3 regions of the Geodermatophilus sp. URMC 61 genome follow, and region 3 is predicted to be linked to each of the others. Evidence: riboswitches for the same ligand, from Rfam matches in the RefSeq annotation. Region 3 holds a riboswitch; each other region holds the start of a gene.
What was found. Region 3 has a riboswitch for cyclic di-AMP ahead of ACU610_RS08980 (hypothetical protein). Riboswitches for the same ligand answer to the same signal wherever they lie in the genome.
Positions count from the first base shown of each region.

Region 1: linked by a shared signal. The riboswitch ahead of ACU610_RS02850 (peptidoglycan DD-metalloendopeptidase family protein) and the one ahead of ACU610_RS08980 (hypothetical protein) in region 3 are both predicted to bind cyclic di-AMP.
Region 2: linked by a shared signal. The riboswitch ahead of ACU610_RS10240 (aggregation-promoting factor C-terminal-like domain-containing protein) and the one ahead of ACU610_RS08980 (hypothetical protein) in region 3 are both predicted to bind cyclic di-AMP.

Region 1 covers NZ_JBRFHZ010000002.1:604,055-608,697, reverse strand. The annotation lists gene ACU610_RS02855 (maleylpyruvate isomerase N-terminal domain-containing protein) at 107-1,015, shown strand; gene ACU610_RS02850 (peptidoglycan DD-metalloendopeptidase family protein) at 1,146-2,351, opposite strand; cyclic di-AMP (ydaO/yuaA leader) riboswitch at 2,363-2,529, opposite strand; gene pstS (phosphate ABC transporter substrate-binding protein PstS) at 2,981-4,081, shown strand; tRNA gene ACU610_RS02840 (tRNA-Ile) at 4,116-4,189, shown strand; gene ACU610_RS02835 (hypothetical protein) at 4,354-4,643, opposite strand, start outside.
Region 2 covers NZ_JBRFHZ010000002.1:2,219,798-2,224,440, reverse strand. The annotation lists gene ACU610_RS10255 (FMN-binding glutamate synthase family protein) at 1-442, shown strand, start outside; gene ACU610_RS10250 (FMN reductase) at 480-1,106, opposite strand; gene ACU610_RS10245 (LLM class flavin-dependent oxidoreductase) at 1,103-2,212, opposite strand; cyclic di-AMP (ydaO/yuaA leader) riboswitch at 2,415-2,575, shown strand; gene ACU610_RS10240 (aggregation-promoting factor C-terminal-like domain-containing protein) at 2,794-3,615, shown strand; gene ACU610_RS10235 (FmdB family zinc ribbon protein) at 3,753-4,025, opposite strand; gene fmdA (formamidase) at 4,088-4,643, opposite strand, start outside.
Region 3 covers NZ_JBRFHZ010000002.1:1,950,412-1,955,054, forward strand. The annotation lists gene phaZ (polyhydroxyalkanoate depolymerase) at 1-1,132, shown strand, start outside; gene ACU610_RS08975 (class I SAM-dependent methyltransferase) at 1,152-1,784, opposite strand; gene ACU610_RS08980 (hypothetical protein) at 1,825-2,694, opposite strand; cyclic di-AMP (ydaO/yuaA leader) riboswitch at 2,979-3,131, opposite strand; gene ACU610_RS08985 (MFS transporter) at 3,272-4,426, opposite strand; gene ACU610_RS08990 (ABC transporter substrate-binding protein) at 4,482-4,643, opposite strand, start outside.

The sequences.
Region 1 (4,643 bases), 1.3 Mb from region 3:
CGGACCACGCCGCTCGGCGGCGGGTGACCGCCCGGAGGACCGCGCCCCCGGCAGAGACGAGACCCACACCACGCCTGGCGCCGTCCCCCGGGGGTAGGAGGCGCCCATGGCGCTGACCGGGGACCCCCAGCACCGGGGCATGGCCGACGCCGGCCGCGACACCGTCGGGTCGATGGTGCTCGACGCGTGGGACGCCTTCCTCGAGCAGACGGCGGCCGTCGACCTCGACCGGCCGACCCGGCTGCCCGGGTGGCGGGTGCACGAGGTGTGCGTGCACCTGGGCCTCTGGGACGACCACGCCGCGCTGCCGGACCTGATCGCCTCGGCACGGGCGGGCGGAGTGGGGACGCCGCCGGACGTCGACGGCACGAACGCGCGGGTGACCGCCGCTCACCGGGACGCCTCCCGGGAGGAGGTGCTGGCCGCGCTGCGACGCAACCGGGACGCCACCGCCCGGTACCTCGCCGAGGAGCCGGTGGAGCTCGACACCGCACCGGCGGTCGCCGTCGTCGGCCGGCTGCCGCTGCTCAGCGTCGTCCTCGGGCAGGCCTACGAGCTCGCGGTGCACGGCCTGGACCTGGTGCCCTGCGGCGCGCCCCCTCCCCCGCCCGCGGTCCTGCAGTCCGGCCTGGCCGCGCTGGCCGACGTGACCGGCGCCCTGGCGGCCCGCGAGGGGGTCAGCGGCGGCGCGACGCTGGCGACGCCGGAGGGTGGCTGGGCCTTCGCCGCCGACGACTCCGGGTGGACGGTGCGCCGGACCCCCGCGGGCGACGTCCGCGGCACCGCAGTGGAGGCCCCGGCGGACCTGCTCCTGGAGGCCGCCTCGGGCCGGGTCAACCCGGTGGCGGCACTGGCCCGGCGACGGCTGCGCGTGCACGAGCTGGGCGGCCTGCTGGCCCTGGCGCCGATCGTGCAGTCGGCGCCGGGCATCCCGGGCGGCCCGATCCTGGCGCTGGCGGCGCAGACCCTCGGCGGTGTGGGCGGCCTGCTCGGCCGGCTGCGCGGACGGCGGTAGACCGGACGCGGCCGCCGGAGGAGCACTCCCCCGGCGGCCGCGTCGGTGAGGCCCCGCTCCAACGTCCCGCCCGGCCCCCTCTCGGGTCCCGCCCCGAGCGTGCGAGGGATGGGGAGGACGGGGTCCTTCTTCAGCAGGCGCCGCCCCGCGCGATGCCGTGCGCCTGGAGCCACGGCATCGGGTTGACCCGGCTGGCGTAGAGCCCGCCCTGGTGCACCTCGAAGTGCAGGTGCGGCCCGGTGGACTGGCCCTTGTTGCCCACGTCGGCGATGTGGTCCCCGGCCTTCACGACCTGGCCGGCGCCGACGTAGAACTGGTTCACGTGCCCGTAGAGGGTGATCTGCCCGTCACCGTGCTGCACGTACACGGCCTGACCGAAGCCGCTGGCCGCGCCGGCCTGCAGGACGACGCCGTCCTCGGGCACGTAGATCGGGGTGCCGATGGGGGCGGCGATGTCGATGCCCTGGTGCATGGTCCCCCACCGCGGGCCGTAGCAGGAGGTCATCCGGCCGGCGGTCGGCATGCCGGAGACGTCGGCGGAGCTGGCCAGTGACTGGCGGGCGCTCCACGCGGCGACCGGGTCGGCGGCGCCCTGCGAGGCGAGCAGCCGCTCTCCGGCCAGGCGCAGCTCCCCGTCGAGACGGGCCTTCTCCGCCGCACGGGCGTCGTAGTCGGCCTGGGCGCGAGCGAGGTGCTCGTTGGCGGCCCGCTCGGCCTCGTCGGCCTTGCGGGCGAGCTCGCCGAGCTGCGCGACGGCGGCGCGGGCAGCGCGGTCCGCCTCCTCGACCCGCGCCTGGACGGTGAGGAACTCCTGCAGCCGCTCGGCGCGGTGGTCGCCGAGCTGCTCCATGGTCGCGGCCTGCTGCAGCAGCTCGGTCGGGCTCTGCGCGTCGAGGATGAGCTCGAGGTCGCCGTAGCGCTCCTCGGCGCCCATGTAGGCCTCGCGGCCGAGCGCGGCGATGTCCTCCTTCGCCGCCACGACGTCGGCCTGGGCGACGGCGAGCTCGGCGGCGGTCCGCTCGGCCTCGGCCTGGCCCTGGGCCAACTGGGCGCGGGCGACGAGCGCGGCGTCGGCGGCGGCCTCCGCCTCGACGGTCATCCGCTGCAGCTGCTCCTCGGCCGCCTTGACCTGCTCCTCGATGGCCTTGACCTGCTCCTCGAGGGACGCCTGCTCCGAGGCGGCGGGTGCGGGCGCGGCGCCGGCGACGACGGGGGTGCCGGCCAGGAGCCCGGCCACCGCGGCGGCGACGACGACGGCGCGGCGCGGCGCGCGCGTGCGGCTGCGGGGTGACGTGGCGCAGCGGACCACGGTGTTCAGGCGGTGCAGGGTCGCCAAGGCGACAGTTCTCCCATCCTCGCGACCGCCTACCGAGTTAGCTGACGGGTTCGGGCCGGACGGCGCCCTACCTGCCTGCGCACCCCCTGCGCAGGCAGGACTCACCCCAGGAGTTCGGTGGGTCCCCGGTCCACCTCGGCCCCGGATCGGGACGTCGGCGGTTCGGCGGAGCCGTGCCGAGGCCCTCGGTTCCCGAGGAGCTGAGCCCGGCAAGGCCGTCGGGGAACCTACACGGATCGGAGCCTCGGGTCACGATCGGGTAACGGAGCCGACGCGCCGCCTTGCCGCCAGGGCACCGCCTCCACTACGCGGTGTCAGCACGCGACCGCCGTGCAGTGACCGGTGGTGCCGTCGTGACGCGCGAGGTGACCAGCAGAAACGCCGGAGTTCCGCGGTTTGCCGCCCGAACCTGCTCTCACACCCCGTGTCTGCTGTGATGTCGGCCACGCACTACTCCGATCGGGGGGCTGTGGACGCTGCCCGGGCGTCGTCCACAGGCCTCGGCGGCGGAGACGGAACCCGTGTAACGGCGCCCCGGGTGCCGATCGGTGGGGGCCGGGAGCGACGCCTAGGGTCGTGTCCGGACGCCCGGCGCGGAGCGCGCGGGGCCGGATGGCGGGAGGACGCGGGTGTCGGCCCGGAGGAAGGTCGCCGCAGCCGTCGGGGTCGCCGCGGTGGCCGGTGTGGCGGTGGCGCTGTCGCAGTACGTGCCCCCGAACGAGCGCGGCCAGGGCGCGGTGGCCGCCGGTGACCTCAGCGGCGCACTCGTGGGCGCCGGGGCGAGCAGCCAGCAGGCGGCGATGCAGGGGTGGACCGCCGGGTACTCGGCCGTGCAGCCGGGCGTCACCGTGGACTACGACCCGGTCGGCTCCGGCGGTGGCCGCGAGCAGTTCGTCGCCGGCGGCATCGACTTCGCCGGCTCCGACGCGCCGCTGGACGAGGAGGAGCTCGTCGCGGCACGGGAGCGTTGCGGCGGCGAGGTGTTCGAGCTGCCGAACTACATCTCGCCGATCGCGGTGGTGCACAACCTCCCGGGGGTGGCGGAGCTGCACCTCTCCCCCACGGTCCTGGCCGGGGTCTTCGCCCGGCAGATCGCCCGCTGGGACGACCCCGCGATCGCCGCGGACAACCCCGGCGTCGCGCTGCCGGGCCTGCCGATCACCCCCGTCAACCGTTCCGACGAGTCGGGGACGACCGAGAACTTCACGGAGTACCTGGCCGCCGCCGCGCCCGAGGCCTGGCCGTTCGAGCCGGACGGCGAATGGCCCGTGGAGGGCGGCGAGTCGGCCCAGGGCAACTCCGGGGTGGTGGCCGCCGTGGCCGGCGGCGAGGGGACCGTCGGTTACGCCGACCTCTCCCAGGCCGGCGACCTGGGCGTGGCCCGGATCGGCGTCGGGAGCGAGTTCGTCGCGCCCACGCCGGAGGCCGCGGCCGCCGTCGTGGAAGGGTCCGCGCCGCTGCCCGGCCGCGGTCCGTACGACTTCGCCCTGGAGCTGGAGCGGACGACGGCCGCGTCCGGCAGCTACCCCATCGTGCTGGTCAGCTACCACCTGGGCTGCATGGCCTACGAGGACCAGCCGACCGCCGACCTGGTCGCGGACTTCATGACCTACGTGACCAGCGAGGAGGGGCAGGACGCGGCCGCCGAGGTGGCCGGGTCGGCACCGATCTCGGACGCGCTGCGGGAACAGGCCCGGACGGCGATCGACGCCATCAGCACCGCGTCCTGAGATCGTCACCGCGTCTGGCAGTCTGGACACCTCCGGGGCGGTAGCTCAGCCGGTCAGAGCATGGGACTCATAATCCCTGGGTCGTGGGTTCGAGCCCCACCCGCCCCACGGGTGTGATGTCTTAGGACATCGGCATTCTGTGCGAGCTCGGCTGATCCTTTGCGAATTGGGTTCGGCTGAGGTTGAGGTCGTCGGGCGAGCAGGCCCGCACCCGACTCCGGGACGCAGGCCTGCAGCTCGGCGTCTGGCTCGGTTCGGGCTCGGGACGAGGGTCAGCCGCCGAGTTCTTCGCCACCGTCCAGCCGTTGACGCGCCATCTCCGCGAGGGGCTCGATCAGCTCCTCGGACCTGTAGGTGCGACCGGCCTCCAGCGGTGCCGGCGCCGGCTCCATCGGGATCACGAGGTCATCGCGCCCGTCGGGGTCGTGCAGCCACAGTGCCATGAAGTACACCGCGGGGATCCGCAGCAGCCGCACCTCGGCGTCCCCGATGTCGTCTCGGCGCTCGGCGCGCTCGATGGCCCGCGCTGTGGCCTCCACGAACTGACCCTCGGTGACCATGA
Region 2 (4,643 bases), 270 kb from region 3:
CAACGCGATCGTGGCGTTCGCGCTCGGCTGCGACATGGTCAACGTCGGCCGTGAGGCGATGCTCGCGATCGGCTGCATCCAGGCGCAGAAGTGCCACACCGACACCTGTCCGACCGGTGTCGCGACGCAGAACCCCTGGCTGGCGCACGGCCTGGACCCGCGGCTGAAGTCGGTCCGGGCGGCCAACTACATCGGGACGCTGCGCCGCGACCTGCTCAAGGTCGCCGAGGCCTGCGGCGTCGAGCACCCCGGGCTCATCGACGCCTCGTCCGTCGAGGTGCTCACCGGTCGCACGGCGTCCACGCCGCTGGGGGAGGTCTACGGCTACGAGCCCGGGTGGGGACTGCCCTCGGCCGCCGACCGCGCCGAGATCGCCCGGATCATGACGGCCGAGGCCCCGCAGGGCGGGTCGGCCGTCCCCTCGGAGGACGCCGTCCGCTGAGCGGGAGCCGGGCCGGGGCCCCGGACGGGGCCGGGCGTCAGGCGCCGGTGCCGCGGAGCAGCTCCTCGAAGGACGGGACGTCGGCGAACGGGTCGGCCGGGCGCCGCTGGGCAGGGCGACCGGCGACCAGGTCGGCCAGCTCGCCGGCCGCACGGTCGATCCGGCGGGCCAGCTCGGCGTCCACCCCGCCGGCACCGGCCCAGTCCTCCGACGCGGCGAAGACGCCGGTGGGTGCGGGGACGGCGCGCAGGTAGGCGAACAGCGGGCGCATCGCGTGCTCGATGACCAGCGAGTGCCGGGCGGTGCCCGCGGTGGCGCCGAGCAGCACCGGCGTCCCGGTGAGGGAGTCCTTGTCCAGGACGTCGAAGAACGTCTTGAACAGCCCGCTGTAGGAGGCCGAGAAGACCGGCGTCACCGCGATGAGCCCGTCGGCCCCGACGACCGTGTCGATCGCCGCGCGCAGCGACTCGTTGGCGAACCCGGTGACCAGGTCGTCCGCGAGGTCGCGGGCGTGCGTGCGCAGCTCGACGACCTCCACGGTCGCGTCGTCGCCCCGCTCGCGCAGGGCAGCGACGGTCGCGGCGGTGAGCCGGTCGGCCAGCAACCGGGTCGACGACGGGGTCGACAGTCCGGCGCTGACGACGGCCAGGGTGCGGGTGGTCATGCCGAGACCTCCTCCGGGGTGGTCTGGCGCGCGGCGACCAGCGAGGCGTGGGTGGGGGCGTCGGGCACGTGCGCGGGCTTGAGCGCGGCGAACTCGCGGCGCAGCACCGGCACGACCTCCTCGCCGAGCACGTCCAGCTGCTCGAGCACGGTCTTCAGCGGCAGGCCGGCGTGGTCGATGAGGAACAGCTGCCGCTGGTAGTCCCCGACGTACTCACGGAAGCCCAGGGTCCGCTCGATGACCTGCTGCGGGGAGCCGACGGTCAGCGGCGTCTCGCGGGAGAAGTCCTCCAGCGACGGGCCGTGGCCGTAGACCGGCGCGTTGTCGAAGTACGGCCGGAACTCGGCGATCGCGTCCTGGCTGTTCTTCCGCATGAACACCTGCCCGCCCAGGCCGACGATCGCCTGGTCGGCGGCGCCGTGGCCGTGGTGCTCGAAGCGGCGGCGGTAGAACTCCACCATCCGGGCGGTGTGCTCGGCCGGCCAGAAGATGTGGTTGGAGAAGAAGCCGTCGCCGTAGTAGGCGGCCTGCTCGGCGATCTGCGGGGAGCGGATCGAGCCGTGCCACACGAACGGCGCCACCCCGTCCAGCGGCCGCGGGGTCGAGGTGAAGCCCTGCAGCGGCGTGCGGAACTGCCCGGACCAGTCGACGACGTCGGTGTCCCACAGCCGGCGCAGCAGCGCGTAGTTCTCCACCGCGAGCGGCAGGCCGTTGCGGATGTCCTGCCCGAACCACGGGTAGACCGGGCCGGTGTTGCCGCGGCCCATCATCAGGTCGACCCGGCCGCCGGCCAGGTGCTGCAGCATCGCGTAGTCCTCGGCGATCTTCACCGGGTCGTTGGTCGTGATCAGCGTGGTCGCCGTGGACAGCTGCAGCCGCGACGTCTGCGCGGCGATGTAGGCCAGCGTGGTGGTCGGCGAGGAGGAGAAGAACGGCGGGTTGTGGTGCTCGCCCAGGGCGAAGACGTCGAGCCCGACCTCTTCGGCCTTCTTCGCGATGGTGACGATCGCCTGGATCCGCTCGGCCTCGGTGGGCGTGCGGCCGGTGGTGGGATCGGTCGTGATGTCGCTGACCGAGAAGACGCCGAACTGCATGTCGGTCTCCATTGGTTGAGAGTGCAACTACCGGCCGGTGCAACGCATCCGGTCGGTCGGTATTCCCCTCGCCCGCCTCCCTCGGAGGGAGGCGGGCACCGGACTGCGACGTGACTCACGTTCCCGATGTGATCGACGCGATTGTCACGGGACGGTAACGGCCCCTACGGTGGCTCACGTCCGGTCGGTCGTCTCGTCCCCGTTCGGGGAGCCTGGTCGGACGCCGCCGAGTCGTGTCCGCCGCCAGCGGACGCGAGCCGGGGACCCACCGCAGTACTGGGGTGAATCCCGCCCGCGAGCACGAGACGCGGGCCGGTAGGGCTGCTTCCCGCCCGAACCCGTCAGCTAACTCGGTAGGCGGCTCACGGAAGAACGGAGCTCGTCGCATGCCCCGCCCACGGGCCCTCGCGGCTCGCCGGCTCACCCGGCCGCGCGCACCTCGCGCCTCCTCCCCGGCCTGCTGACCCGGCACTCGACCGCGCCCGCCGGCACTCCGCGATCCGCCGACGCCCCCGTAGACCGCGCCGCCCCGGGCTGTCCTCTGCACGGAGGACCGAGCCCGCGCGCCCTCTCGCCACGGAGCCCCCCACCTGATGGACACCAAGCAGTTCCCGGCCGTCCCGGCCACCGACGCCCCCACCGACCGGACCACCCGCCGTCGCCTGCGGCTGCCCGCCCGCGGCCGCCGTCCGGCGATCCTGCTGGCCACCGCCGCCGCCGGCGCGGTCGTCGTCAGCACCGTCATCGGGGCCCAGCCGGCCGCCGAGGCCGAGACCGAGACGGTCCCGGCCTCGATGAGCGTGGCCGAGCAGCTCGGCATCACCGAGGAGTCGGCCCAGCAGCCGCTCGCCGCCCCGGCCGCCACCGAGCTGGCCCCGCTGCAGGACCTCGCCGCCTCCCGCAGCGAGCGCCAGGCCGCCGAGGTACAGGCCGCGCAGGCGCAGGCCGCCGCGGAGCAGGCCGAGCTGGACCGCCAGGCCGCCGAGAAGGCCGCCGCCGAGCAGGCCGCCCGCGAGGCCGCCGAGAAGGCCGCGGCCGAGGCCGCCGCCCGTGAGGCCGCGGAGCGCGAGGCCGCCGAGAAGGCCGCCGCATCGGCTGCGGCCCCCGCCGCGTCGTCCGCCGCGCCGCGGGGCTCCTTCAAGGACTACGCGATGAGCAAGGTCGGCAGCGCCCAGCAGTTCAGCTGCCTGGAGAACCTGTGGGGCAAGGAGAGCGGCTGGAACCCCGACGCGCAGAACCCCAGCAGCACCGCCTACGGCATCCCGCAGTTCCTGAACTCGACCTGGGCCAGCACCGGCATCGCCAAGACGTCGGACGGCTACCGCCAGATCGACGCCGGCCTCATCTACATCGACAGCCGCTACGGCAGCCCGTGCGGCGCCTGGGCGCACTCGCAGTCCACCGGCTGGTACTGAGAGAGGACCCCGTCCTCCCCACCCCTCGCAGGCTCAGGGCGGGACCCGGGACGGGGCCGACGGCCTGCCGGGGCGCGCCGCGCCCGTCCGACGCTACGACCGAGGGGCCGTCCGCACGGGCGGTCCCTCGGTCGTTCTCAGTGGTGGTGCCCGCTCCGTCGGGGGAACCGGCGCCCGGCCGGAGGGCCGGTGACCACCGGTTCACCGCTGCGCGCCCGCTCGACGCGCGCGCGGTCGGCCTTCCCGGCGTCGCGCAGCGGCCCTCTCCATGGCCTGCCGCCTGAGACGGCGTAGACCCGCCGGGCCGGTTGGTCGCAGGAGGGACAGACGGCGGCGTCAGCGACGTCCTGCATGTCCCGTCGCAGGTCGAACGGGCCGCACTGCGGACAGCGGAACTCGTAGAGGGGCACGGGGGCGTCTCCTGCCGGTGCTGAGGGTCCGGGGCGGGGCCGCCGCCCCGGACCGGGATCGGTCAGTCCGCGACCAGCTCGCGACCTCCGCCGGCACCCTCCGGCAGGAGACTCCGGTCGAAGATCGACAACGGGATGCTGAGCGAGACCGCGCTGTTGGGGATGTCCACCACGCCGCCGATCCGGCCGTCGATGGGCGCCGCCCCGAGGAACAGGTACGCCTGCTCGAAGGTCCAGTCCATCGCCGGCATCAGGTAGTTGATGGCGTTGAGGCAGGCTCGGCGGTAGGCGACCGTGGCGTTCATGTAGTAGTTCCGGCCGTCCTCCACGCTGATGCCCTCGAAGGTCAGGTACTCCGAGTAGTTCGGGCCGACCCGGCCGGGCTTGAAGAACGGCATGTCTGTCTTGTACCGCTCCATCCCGCCCTTGATGACGTCGAAGTGCAGGTCGATGAAGCCGGGCATCTCGATGGCGCCGCAGAAGGTGATCTCCCCGTCGCCCTGCGCAAAGTGGAGGTCTCCGATGGAGAACAGCCCACCGGGTACGAAGACCGGCATGTAGACCCGACTCCCGACGCCCAGGTCCTTGATGTCCACGTTCCCCCCGTGCTCCCGGGGC
Region 3 (4,643 bases):
CGGGACCCGCCGGCTGCGGGCGGCCTGCCGGGTGGTCGCCGACGCGCGCCCCACGCACATCCGCCCCGACTGGGGCATCGACACGGTGGACGTCGACGGGCGGCCGGCCGAGGTGGTGGTGCAGCCGGTGCTGTCGACGCCGTTCGCCGACGTCCTGCACTTCGTCAAGCCCGACATCGCCGGCCAGCCGCAGGTGCTGGTCGTGGGGCCGATCTCCGGGCACTTCGCCACGCTGCTGCGCCCCACGGTGCGCACCCTGCTGGCCGACCACGACGTGTTCGTCGTCGACTGGCACAACGCCCGCGACGTCCCGGTGACGGCAGGCCGGTTCGGGCTCGACGAGTACGTCGACCACGTCCTGCAGGCCGTGCGGCACCTGGGCCGGGACACCCACGTCCTGGCCGTGTGCCAGCCCGCGCCGCTGGTCCTCGCCGCCGTGGCCCTGCTGGCCGCCGACGGCGACCCCGCCCAGCCGCGCAGCCTCACGCTGATCGCCGGCCCGATCGACACCCGGGTCAACCCCAACCGGGTCAACGCCGGTGCCGGTCGCGTCCCGCTGTCCCGGTACGAGCGGCTGCTGACCACGACCGTCCCGGCCCGGTACCCGGGCGCCGGACGGCGGGTCTACCCGGGCGTCGCCCAGCTCGCGGCCTTCATGGCGATGAACCCGCGGCGGCACCTCGACGCCCACCTGGGGATGTACCGGGCCATGGTCGCCGGTGACGAGGTGACCGCGGCCGCCACCCGCGCCTTCTACGACGAGTACGGCGCGGTGATGGACGTGACCGCGGAGTTCTACCTGGAGACCCTGCAGCACGTCTTCATGGAGCACGACCTGCCCCGCGGCGTCCTGACCTGGCGGGGCCGGCGCGTGGACCCCTCGCTCATCCGGGAGACCGCGCTGCTCACCGTCGAAGGCGCCCAGGACGACATGTGTTCACCCGGGCAGACCGAGGCGGCGCACGCGTTGTGCACCGGGCTCCCGCCCGAGCGGCGACGCCACCACCTGCAGCAGGGCGTGGGCCACTACGGCGTCTTCGCCGGCTCGCGCTGGGAGGCCGAGATCTACCCGGTCGTCCGCGCCTTCATCGCCGAGCACGACGCCGCGCGGACGGTCGCCCCCCTCTTCTGACGCCCGCCGTGGGGCCGGCTCAGGGTCGGGTCGCGACCAGCGCGGTCCAGCAGCCGGCGAGCCGGGTGTCCTGCGCGGTCACGGTCAGCCCCGCTGCCCGGCAGGCGGCGGCGAGGCCGTCCGGGGTGGGGCGGTCGCCGTCGGCGGGGTGGCGGGAGACGGCTCGCAGCGGGCGGCTGTCGATGAAGCGCGCGGTCATCTCGCAGGAGTAGAGGCGCCCACCGGGCCGCAGCACCCGCGCCGCCTCCCGGACGACGTCCCGCCAGGCGTCGGCGTGGTGCAGGACGTGGTAGCCGAAGACCGCGTCGTAGGCCCCGTCCTGCGCGGTCAGCGCCGTCGCGTCGCCGCGCCGGACGTCGACCCGCCCGCCGAGGTCGCGGACCGCCGCCCGGCACGCCGCGACGCTGTCGTCGAACCGCTCGACACCGTCGGCGTGTGCGGCGCCGAAGACCTCCAGCGCCAGGCGCAGCCCCGTGCCCCGCCGCCCGGTGCCCAGCTCCAGGACCCGGCCGCCCGGCACCGGCCCGCCCAGCCGCAGCAGGACCGGCGCCTCGACGCGGCGCTGGACCAGCGCACGGACGCGCGAGTCCACCCAGAGGCGGTTGGCGTCGACGAGGGTCGGCGGGACGGGACGGGACGGGCTGTTCCCCATCGTGCCGTCCTGCCCCACCGGCGCGGCGGGCAACCGCGGGTCAGCCCCGGTAGTTCACGTGCGGGTGGTCCATGTGGTTCGCCGTCGCCCCGCCACGGTCCGCCATCGCCTTCCAGGAGCCGTTCGGCGAGGAGAGCATCCGCTGCTGCCAGATGACGTAGTCGACGCCGAGCTCGTCCCAGTGCGCGATGTGGTACGCGACGATCGCGTCCCCGAGCGCCGCGTTGGAACCGACCATGTAGTCCAGCGCCAGGCCCGACGGGTGGCCGCCCGGGTCGGCGGCGCTCGGCCGGGTGCCGCCCAGGGTGATCGAGCCGGCGCCGGGCACCTCGCTGACCACCCGGTTCGCCGCGGCCTGCACCACCCCGGCGATGGGGCCGGCGGTGTTGGTGATCCGCGCGACCCTACCGGCCGCGGCGGCCGAGGCCCGCGGCGCGGCCGCCGCGGGAGCGGCCGCGCCGGCCTGCACAGGGGCGGCGGCCGCCGCCACCGCGGCCTCGGCGGCCGCCTTCGCCGCGGCCTCCGCCTCGGCCTGCGCCTTCGCGGCGGCCTCGGCCTCGGCCTTCTGCCGGTCGAGCACCGCCTGGTCGGCAGCGGCCTGGGCCTGCTGGGCGGCGGTCTCGGCGGCCTCGCGGGTGCTGCGGCTGGCGGCGAGGTCCTGCAGCGGCTGCAGCTCGGTGGTCACGTCGACGGGGCCGGACCGGGCGGTCAGCCCGAGCTCCCGGGCGACGCTCACGGTCTCCGACGGGGCGGCCTCGGCCTGCGCGGCCGGCTCGGGGCCGACGACGGCGCCGACCAGGACGGCGCCGGCGGTGGCCACCCCCAGGTACAGGGCGGGGCGGCGGACGGCGGCGGGTGGACGGCGGCGGGCGCGGCCGAGCCGGCCGGCGGTCGTGGTGCGGGTGTCCATGGGTGGGTTCTCCGGGGTGCGGGCGCAGCGGCGCGCGCGGGCGCGCGGGATCTGCGGAGGCGTGCGGACGGCGGGGACTGCGGCCGTGCGGCGAGCGCCGGGGCGGGCGCACCGGAGGGAAGCGGCGGGGTGCCGGTCGAGCGGAGGTGCTCGAGGGGTCCGGTGGGCCTGCGCCGGCGGCGTCCGCAGCGGACGGCCGGGGCGGTCAGGTGCGCGAGCGCCCCCAGGACCGGAGCCGACGGGATGGCACAGCGGGGCAGCGGCACGCCATCCGGCGGCTCTCCGTTTCTTCCGTGAGCCGCCTACCGGGTTAGCTGACGGGTTCGGGCGGGAAGCAGCCCTTCCCGCCCCCGGACGTGCGTCCAGGAGCGGGATTCACCCCAGTACTGCGGTGGGTCCCCGGCTCGCCCCGGAGGGCGACTCGGCGGCGTCCGCTCGGGCCCCCTGCGGGGACGCAACGACCGAGCCGGACCCATCGACCGTAACGGCGTCATCGAACTGTGACAATCCGCTGCCCTCGCTTTGTGAGGTGACGCGCGTCGCGCACCTGTCGGATCGACGGCGGAGGGTGTAGGGGTCACCGTCGCGCCAGCACGCACAGCGCGGCCCCCGCGAGGGCCAGCGGGACGGCGAGCAGCAGCAGTCCGACCTGCGGGCCGTCGACGTCGGCGAGCCTCCCGCCGAGGAGGGGTGCGAGCAGACCGGCACACCCCCACGCGGTGAACACCCGGCCGTAGACCGCCGGGAACGCGCGGGCCCCGACCCGGTCCGCCGTCGCCGCCGGGACCAGCGCGGAGACCGCGCCGTAGGCCAGTCCGACGACGAGCAGGCCGGTCAGGACGACGGCGGGCGCGGTCGCCACGGCCAGCCCGGCGAGCGCGACGGCGGTGGCCGCGAGCGCGGCCGCCAGGGCGGGCAGGCGTCCGACGCGGTCCGACCACCACCCGGCACCCAGCCGGCCGGCCAGGTTGCCGGCGGCCAGCAGGGAGACGGCCGCTCCCGCCGCTCCCGGCCCCAGGCCCCGGGCGGCGGCCAGCGGCGCGGCGGCGGCGAAGACCACCAGACCGGGCGCCGCGCCTCCGGCGAAGAGGACCCACAGAGCTCCCACCGTCGTCCTCGACACCGGCTCCTCGACGCGGTCGCGGCGCTGCTCGTCCCCCGCACCGCCCGGGGCGAGGGCGGCGGCGAGGCCCACCAGCCCGGCGACGAGCACGGCCAGGACGGCCAGGCAGGTCCGCCAGCCGACCGCCGGCAGGACGTGCGGGGACGACAGGCCGAGCAGCACCGGCCCGGCCGCGTAGGCGCCGACCACCAGGCCGCTGGCCGTGCCCCGGCGCGGAGCGGGGACCCGGGCGGCGAGGGCGACCGCGACGCCGTAGGCCAGCCCGTTGGCCGCGCCGAACAGCAGCCCGATCCCCAGCCACGGCGTCCCGGGCTGCTCCCCCGCGGCGGTCAGGCCGAGCCCCGCCCCGGCGGCGAGGGAGGCTGCGGCCAGCAGCCGGCGCGGCCCCACCCGCGCCAGCAGGCGGCCCACCCCGAGCAGGACCACGGTGAACACGGCGAGGGCCAGCGCGAACACCGCCGGGCCACTGCCTCGTGGCGCCCCGACGTCGGCCACCACCAGGGGCGCCACGAGGCTCCAGGCGAAGAGCGTCCCGACCGCGAGGTCGGCCAGCGCACCGGCGGTGACCAGACGGACGGTCCCCGGCCGTCCGGCGGGTGTCCGGGTCATGGCCCCGGGGCGCGGGCGGACCGGCGTCCGCCCGCGCCCGGTCGCAGCGCCCCGGTCAGGAGGTGACGCAGACGGGCGTCTCCCCGGAACAGAAGACGCCCGGCCGGGACTCCCCGCCCTCGTACAGGGAGGTGTAGACGTAGGGGATCCTCCCCGCGGTCACGGGCGCCACGGCGTGCCGGACCGCCGAGATGTGCCAGCCGGTCGCGTCGATCCG